2 regions of the Peptoniphilus sp. HMSC062D09 genome follow, and region 1 is predicted to be linked to the other one. Evidence: a T-box and tRNA genes for the amino acid it is inferred to sense, from the RefSeq annotation. Region 1 holds a T-box; the other holds one or more tRNA genes.
The links. A T-box is a leader RNA that pairs with one kind of tRNA and senses whether it is charged. The one in region 1 lies ahead of thrS (threonine--tRNA ligase), so its partner is inferred to be a tRNA-Thr.
Positions count from the first base shown of each region.

Region 2: it has a tRNA-Thr gene. The T-box ahead of thrS (threonine--tRNA ligase) is inferred to sense a tRNA for this amino acid. The anticodon was not compared.

Region 1 covers NZ_KV804704.1:61,157-65,371, forward strand. Annotated here, with positions in the region: gene HMPREF2801_RS03770 (DUF3048 domain-containing protein) at 1-16, shown strand, start outside; gene HMPREF2801_RS03775 (DUF4342 domain-containing protein) at 66-566, shown strand; gene HMPREF2801_RS03780 (TrmH family RNA methyltransferase) at 614-1,360, shown strand; gene HMPREF2801_RS03785 (DUF6873 family GME fold protein) at 1,357-2,046, shown strand; gene HMPREF2801_RS03790 (hypothetical protein) at 2,058-2,396, opposite strand; T-box leader at 2,556-2,734, shown strand; gene thrS (threonine--tRNA ligase) at 2,780-4,215, shown strand, end outside.
Region 2 covers NZ_KV804709.1:131,571-135,785, reverse strand. Annotated here, with positions in the region: partial or broken gene HMPREF2801_RS05225 (FtsX-like permease family protein) at 1-394, shown strand, start outside; gene glpK (glycerol kinase GlpK) at 451-1,938, opposite strand; tRNA gene HMPREF2801_RS05215 (tRNA-Thr) at 2,027-2,102, shown strand; gene HMPREF2801_RS05210 (hypothetical protein) at 2,142-2,558, opposite strand; gene HMPREF2801_RS05205 (PhzF family phenazine biosynthesis protein) at 2,558-3,448, opposite strand; gene HMPREF2801_RS05200 (ParB/RepB/Spo0J family partition protein) at 3,452-4,215, opposite strand, start outside.

The DNA.
Region 1 (4,215 bases):
CCAAGCTGAGAAATAATAATTTTTAAAATATTTTTCTTGGGTAAATATAAGCACGAGGTGATATTATGATTAATATGACAAAAATTGACTATGTTATTAATACTACTGGAGCATCCTATGAAATTGTCAGAAAGGCACTACTTGATAGCGATGGCGATGTTGATGACGCTATAAAATTTATCAATGAAGGAAGATACGAAGAGGCAGCTGAGGCTTCAAAGGTGTTCGAAAGCGAAGAGGAAAAAGAATCCTACGAAAGTCGTGAAGGTAAAACAGGCAGAGAATATGTTGACGAAGTTATAAATTATCTTGACGAAATTGTTGACGCAATAAAGGAAATTTGGAGAAAGGGCAACGCAAGCAGACTTCTTGTTGAAAAAGAAAATGAAACAGTTTTATCTCTTTCCCTAACGACATCTGCCATTGGAATGATTTTGGCGCTTCCTGCATCACTTATTGGACTTTCTGCAGCCTATGTTTATGACTACTCCTTTAAAATAATTATGGAAAATGGCGAAGTCATTGATGTCAAAGAATATTTAAAAGACAAAAGTAAATTCAAATAAAAAGTGAAGAGCCCTGCGGGGCTTTTTTCTTTAAGGCGAGGAGCAAAATGATAATCACAAGTAAAAACAATGAGACCTATAAATTTTTAAAGAGTTTAAAGGAAAAAAAATACAGGCAAGAGCATGGACTTTTTATGGTGGAAAAGCCCCTGGTAATGGAAGAGGCAAGAGACTTTAGACCCAAATATATTGCCCTAAGCGAGTCTTCCTTTAAGGAAAATAAATTCCCTGACATAAGAAAAAGAGTGAAGGAAGAAGACTTATTTATTTTTTCAGACAATATTTTCAAAAATCTTTGCGATGCAGTGACTTCACCTGGCATAATCGCCTACTACAGTGAGGTCCACAGAAAGTTTCATGAAGAGTCTGGGAAATTTTTGTACTTAGATGATATAAGAGAGCCGGGAAATCTTGGAGGAATGATAAGATCTGCTGATGCCTTTGGTCTTGATGGACTAATTATTTCGCCAAACTCCTGCGATTTATACAATCCAAAGACAGTTAGATCTTCCATGTCATCAATTTTTAGGGTCCCAATTTATTTTATGAGCCGGGAAGATTTGGTGAATTTAGATTTTAATATTATTGCAACTTCACTTAACAACTCAAGATCCACAAGGGACTATAAATTTAAGGACAAGGACATTGTCGTAATAGGCAACGAGGCAAAGGGAGTATCCGAATTTTTGATGTCCCATGCCAAGGGTTTTTTAAATATTCCAATCTCAGAGAATGTTGACTCCTTAAATGCCAATGTTGCAGCATCAATAATAATTTACGAGATGATGAAATGAAATATGTAATTGTGGCAGAAAACTTTCCAGAAGACTCTGCCGAAAAATTAAAAGCTTATGGAGAAGTAGTGAGGACTCGTGCCAACAAAAACCTTTTAAAGGGGCTTGACACTCATCCAGATATTTTAGTACACCCACTTCCAAGTGGAGAGCTTGTTGTGGACAGAGATAATTTTGAATACTACAAAAAAATTTTTCCAGACAAAAAGATCCTTCCATCACATTCAAGTTTGTCAAAAAAGTATCCAAAAGATGTGCCCCTGAATGCCTTCACTTTTAAAAATTATTTCATCCACAACCTAAAATTTACAGATCAAGTTCTCTTAGATTATTACAAAAATTCTGGCTATGAGATGAAAAACATTAAGCAGGGCTATGGCAAGTGCTCCTCCCTTGTGACAGAGGACTTTATCATTACAAGTGACGGCGGAATTTATGAAAGCCTAAGGGATTTTATACCAATTTATAAGATAAATCATGGGGAGATTAAACTTCAAAACTTTAACTATGGTTTTATAGGTGGGGCAAGTGGAGCCTTGGGCAAAAAAATATTCTTCACAGGAGATTTTTCTCATCACTCCTCCTATGAAGAAATTTTAAAAATTATAAAAAAATATGATTATGAAATTGAAATTTTATCCAAAGACCCAATAGAAGATTATGGCTCAATATTTTTTATAGGATAATTTAACTCCTCTTAAGGATTTTTTTTATTGTACTTAATTAAGTAAAGGGAGAAAAAAAGTCCAATCACAAAGAAAATTATTGAAGTGAAAGAGTAATCCACAACTTTGGAAAAATATAATATGAAAAAGTTGTTGTAGATAATTGGAATAAGCAAAATATAGAAAAAGTAAAAATTTTTATTTTTGTAGATAAGGGGCAGTGAAATTAAAATAGGCAAGGCAAGGGAACTTAGACCATGAAAATTTAAAAATGCAAAAAAACCATAAAGATTTTCTTCAAGAACAGGAAGAATTGGTATAGAACCCATAAGGATAGTCAAAATAAAAAGATATTTTAGCTTGTTTTTCATATTTGCCTCCAAATAATTTTTCTTCATAAATTATATCAAAAATAGAAAAATTTTGTTTTAAAAACTTTACAGAGGGTAATAAATGTTAGTAAGTTGAGAGAGAATTTCTCTTTACTCTTGAATTTTTAAAGATTATATGTTAATATAAGAGCAATTTTAAAAATGGCTTTGATAAGAAGAGTAAATTATATAAAATTTTTAGAGAGGAAACGGCTGGTGCAAGTTTCCAATTTTATATTTTTGAAAACTAACTTGGAGCCCCATAGCAAACTATGGCGTATGGATGCGTTAAATCCCTCGAGTTTAATTAAGGTGGAACCACGGTCATCGTCCTTTGGGATGATGACTTTTTTTATTTTATTTTTTAATTTTAGGAGGATATGATGATAATTAAATACCCAGACGGATCACAAAAGGAATATGAAAGTGGCGTAAAGGTAAAAGAAATTACTGGAGATATCTCCCAAGGACTTCTTAGAGATTCCCTTGGAGCTGTTGTCAATGGAGAAATTTTAGGACTTGACGATGAAGTTTATGAAGATGCTCACTTCAAAGTTGTAAAATTCGATGACATTGAAGGAAAGAAAATTTTATGGCACACTGCATCTCACTTAATGGCTTATGCAATTAAGGAACTTTATCCAGAAGCAAAATTTGCCATTGGACCTGCAACTGAAACAGGCTTCTACTATGACCTAGACCTTGAACACAGATTTGTAGATGAAGACCTAAAGGCAATTGAAGACAAAATGAAGGAACTTGCTAAAAAAGATCTTCCAGTAGAAAAAATTGAAGTTTCAAGAGAAGAAGCAATAAAGTATTTCAAGGAAAAAAATCAAGATTACAAGGTTGAACTAATTGAAGACCTTCCAGAAGATGAAAAGATCACTATGTATAAGATTGGCGACTTCACTGACCTTTGCAAGGGACCACATCTTCTTTCAACTAAAAAAGTTAAGGCAATAAAACTTCTTTCAATAGCTGGTGCTTATTGGAGAGGCGACTCAAATAACAAAATGCTACAAAGAATTTATGGTATTGCCTTTGAAAAACAAAAACAATTAGATGAATACATTGAAAGACGTGAAGAAGCTGAAAAGAGAGACCACAGAAAACTTGGAAAAGAGCTTGACCTCTTTAGCATGCACGAAGAAGGACCTGGCTTCCCATTCTTCCATCCAAATGGAATGATTTTGAGAAACACTCTACTTGACTGGTGGAGAGGAGTTCTAAATGAAAATGGTTATGGAGAAATCTTAACTCCAATTATCTTAAACGAAGCTTTGTGGCACAGATCAGGACACTGGGATCACTACAAGGACAATATGTATTTCACAAAAATTGACGACGGAGATTATGCAGTAAAACCAATGAACTGCCCAGGCTCAATTTTAGTTTACAATTCAAACAATCACTCTTATAGAGACCTTCCAATTAGACTTGCTGAATACGGAATTGTTCACAGACACGAACTTTCTGGAGCCCTACACGGACTATTTAGGGTAAGAACATTTACTCAAGACGATGCCCATGTTTACTGCCTATTCTCACAAGTTAAAGACGAAGTATTTAAGATGATTGACCTTGCTGATTACCTATACAGCACTTTTGGCTTTAAATATACAATTGAACTTTCAACAAGACCAGATGACTTCATGGGCGACATCGAATCATGGAACTTGGCTGAAAAGTCACTTAAGGAAGCCCTAGAAGAAAAGAAACTTCCATACACAATTAACGAAGGCGACGGAGCTTTCTATGGTCCTAAGATTGACTTCCACCTAGAAGATGCCATTGGAAGAACTTGGCAATGTGGTAC
Region 2 (4,215 bases), on a different contig from region 1:
AAGTTTTGGAATTCAAATAATCTTCTTAATTATTGCCCTATCCAACGCCTATAATTCTTTTCATGGAAATTTGCGAGCTAGAAAAAAAGAATTTAATCTTCTTTCCACTGCAGGTATGACTGATTCGCAAATTAGAAAAATGATAAATAATGAGCTAAAATTTTTAATTACAAGAATTCTTGCTATTTATGCATTTGTATTTGCCTTATCAGTTTTTGCAAGAGCAAAAAGAAGTCCTTATGAAGTAAATTTTGCTATTAGAGAAATTTTAATTAATATAAATTATATGCCTTTGTTATTTATTTTTATTGTAACAATAATTGGTTTACTCTTAGCACAAAAAAGTGGCATGAGAGAGCTATCTCGTGATAACATAATCGATAATTTAAAATAAATTAAATTTAAAGGAGACCTAGTCTATTTGGCTTTGGTCTCCTTCTTCTTTTCTATTTATTTTGCCCAATTCATGGAATACTTTACGGCTTCGTGCCATCTCTTCATTTTTTTATTTCTTTCTTCCTCTTCCATTTTTGGCTCAAAATATTTTTCTATTTCATTGTATTCTCTAATTTCGTCAATATTTTTCCAAAATCCAACTGCAAGACCTGCCATATAGCAAGCGCCAAGGGCTGTAAGTTCCACCACCTTTGGTCTTGTAACTTCAACTCCAAGAATGTCTGATAAAAATTGCATCAAGAAATTATTTTTGCTGACGCCACCGTCAACTTTTAGTGATTTTATTTTTGTCTTTGAATCTTCTTGCATGGCTTCCACTACATCGCAGCTTAGGTATGCTATTGACTCCAAGGCTGCCCTTATTATGTGATATTTATTGACTGAGCCTGTGAGACCAACTATAGATCCCCTGGCGTATTGGTCCCAATAGGGAGCGCCTAAACCTGTAAAGGCTGGTATAAAGTAGCAGTCGTTAGTGTCTTTTACCTTGCTCGCCATGTATTCTGAGTCATCTGCTTGGTCAAGTATTCTTAAGTTATCCCTCAAGAAATTAATGCAAGAGCCTGCTTCAAAAATTGAGCCTTCAAGGGCATATTTTACCTCGCCATTTATGGACCAAGCAATAGTAGATACAAGTCCATTTTGTGACCTTATGAGCTGGTCGCCAGTATTCATGAGTATGAAGGCACCCGTTCCAAAAGTGGATTTTGCCATTCCCTTTTCAAAGGAGGCTGTGCCAAAAAGTGATGACTGTTGGTCGCCTATTGCCGCTGCAATTGGTATTTCGCAGCCCAAATATTTTGACTTGCTCTTGCCATAGATTTCGCTTGAATTTTTTATTTCTGGCAGCATGGACTTAGGTATATCAAAAATTTCTAAAAGTTCGTCGTCCCACTTCTTTTCTTTTATGTTAAACAACATGGTTCTTGAAGCATTTGTGTAGTCAGTTATGTGAACTTCTCCGTCTGTGAGTTTATAGATGAGATAAGTCTCTACTGTTCCGAACAATAGTTCTCCTCTCTCTGCCATTTCCCTTGCGCCTTCTACATTTTCAAGAATCCATCTGATTTTTGTGGCAGAAAAATAGGGGTCTATTACAAGGCCTGTCTTTTCTTTTATTTTTTCTTCAAGACCCTTTTCTTTTAACTCTTCGCAATATTTTGAAGTCCTCTTACATTGCCAAACTATGGCGTTGTAGACTGGCTCCATAGTCTTTTTGTTCCAAACAATTGTAGTCTCTCTTTGGTTTGTTATGCCTATGGCAGCAATATCCTTTGGGTCTATTCCCTTGCGAGACATAGCTTCCACTGCAGTACCAATTTGCTTTGACCAAAGGTCTTCTGCTTCTTCTTCAACATAGCCAGGCTTTGGAAAGTGTTTAATTAATTCTTTTTGTGCAACTGATACTGGATTTCCTTTTTTATCAAAAATTATAGTTCTTGCAGATGTTGTACCTGCATCGAATGCCATTATGTATTTCATTTAATCACCATTCTTATTATATCATTAATGAGAGAGTTTTTTGCAATTTAACTTTTTTCCAATAAGTGCTATAATTATTTTAATCTTTGCTGATATGGCTCAGTTGGTAGAGCAATTGATTCGTAATCAATAGGTCGGCGGTTCAAATCCGCCTATCAGCTCCATTTTTATGAAAAAAGCTGACTTATAAAAGCCAGCTTTTTTTATCTTCCATATTTTTCTATAATATTATCAATCATTTTGGAATCTTTTGAACTGATATTGTAATAAATATTGTTTACTCTAATAGTAAGTCCAGTCTTCACAAAGGAGATCTTGTTGCCGCTTGTAAAGTAGACATTTATATAGTTTGCAATCTCAGCATTAGTGTCCTTGTTTGCTTGTTTTCCTCTCAAACTATTTAAATCTTTTACTATTTTATTTACAGTTTTTTCTTCCTTTATTGTCTTCATATTGTCTGTCTTAAATCCGATTATTTCGATATAATCTACATCTTTTGGATTGATATCAACTATTTTATTTCGCGATGATACTAGGCTCACCCCAAAAAACATAATCACCACAAAAAATATGAAGAGAACAATTTTTGATTTATTTGATTTTCTTCCTTTTCTCGCCATTATATATATAAAACTCCATTCATAAATACGTAAGCTCTTCCCCCGACGCGAACTCTATTCTCTCTATCAGCTATACTTGTGTAGACCTTGGAAATTCTGCCAATGTAATCGCCCTGTATCGCTGTTAAACTCTTTTCTTCAGTGATTTTATTTGAACTTAAATAATACATGGTTGCAGCAGTTGATGTGCCACTTCCAAACTCTTCGTCTTCACCAATTATTGGAGAAAAAGTTCTCTGTTTAATTTCTTTTCCATCCTTTGTTGTAAAGGCGTGAATAGAAATTATTTTTTCCTCCTCTGAAATTTTTAGTGCCTCTTTCTTATCGAGGACGATTGAAGATAGGGCTCTTTCATCTTTAACAGGCACTAGAATGTCGCAAGTTCCTGTTGAAATTTTTTCCATAGTCAAGTTTTCGCAGATTTCAAGTCCAATATCGTCCTTCTTTAAATTTAGAATCTTTAGAATTCTATCTTGGTCCTCAAATTTTTCTTCTAAGAGAACATCTAAATTCATGTAGACATTTTGAATTTTTCCATCCTTATATTCAAGTTCAACTGGAATCTTTCCAATTTTTGTGTGTTGAATAATTTTCTTTATACCTTCATCTTCACTTTTAATATATTCATTTTCCGCTAGAGCATAAAAAGTTGCAACTGTAGCGTGTCCACACAAGTTAATTTCTCCATAAGGAGTAAAAAACCTTGTCAAATAACGGTCTCTATCCAGTTCTCTTACAAAGACAATTACCGATTGATTTATGTCTTTGGCAATATTTTCCATGTCGAGATCAGTGAGTCTCCCGTCGTCAATTACAACTCCTGTTGAATTTCCCATAAAGGCCCTATCTGAAAAGGTTGATACTAAATATGTTGTATAAAATCTCTTCATATGTCACAAAGCCCTCTGTAAAATATAATCTGCAATCCTTGATAAGTCTTCATCACCATAATATTCAATCTCAATCTTTCCGATTTTTCCTCTTTTTTTGATACTTACCTTAGTCCCAAGTGTTCTCTCAATTTCATTTCTTAGGTCTTCCATGAAAATATCCGCAACCTCTCTCTTATCAGCCCTTGTGTTTGCACTATTGTCGTTAACAGGAAGGGAGTGTTTGATAATTTTCATAGCTTCCTTGTACTGTTTGTCGCCATCTTTAATAGATAGCAAATTTTTTCCATGAGATGTGCTGATTTTTTCTTCTTCCAGTAGTTTTAAAACTCTTGGGTCAAGCTTTAAAAGTCTAATGGTGTTTCCAATATATTGTCTACTCTTGCCAATTTCATCTGCAAGTTCCTTTTGTGTCAAATCTTGTGAATCCAAAAGGTGTTTGTAGCTCATGGCTTCTTCTACTGGATTTAAATCTTTTCTTTGAATGTTTTCTATAATTGCAATTCTGCTTGAAATTTCATCAGATACATCTTTTACAATAGCAGGAACGCTTGTAAGTCCTGCCTCTATTGCAGCTCTATATCGTCTTTCTCCAGCTATAATCTCGTACTTTTCATCCTTTTTCTTGAGAAGTAGTGGTTGAATTACTCCATATTTTTCAATGGATTTTGATAAATCATTTAACTCATCTTTGTCAAAATTTTTTCTTGGCTGATCTTCATTTGGAACAATGTCAGCTAGGTCAACCTCCATTAGTTTTGAAGTCT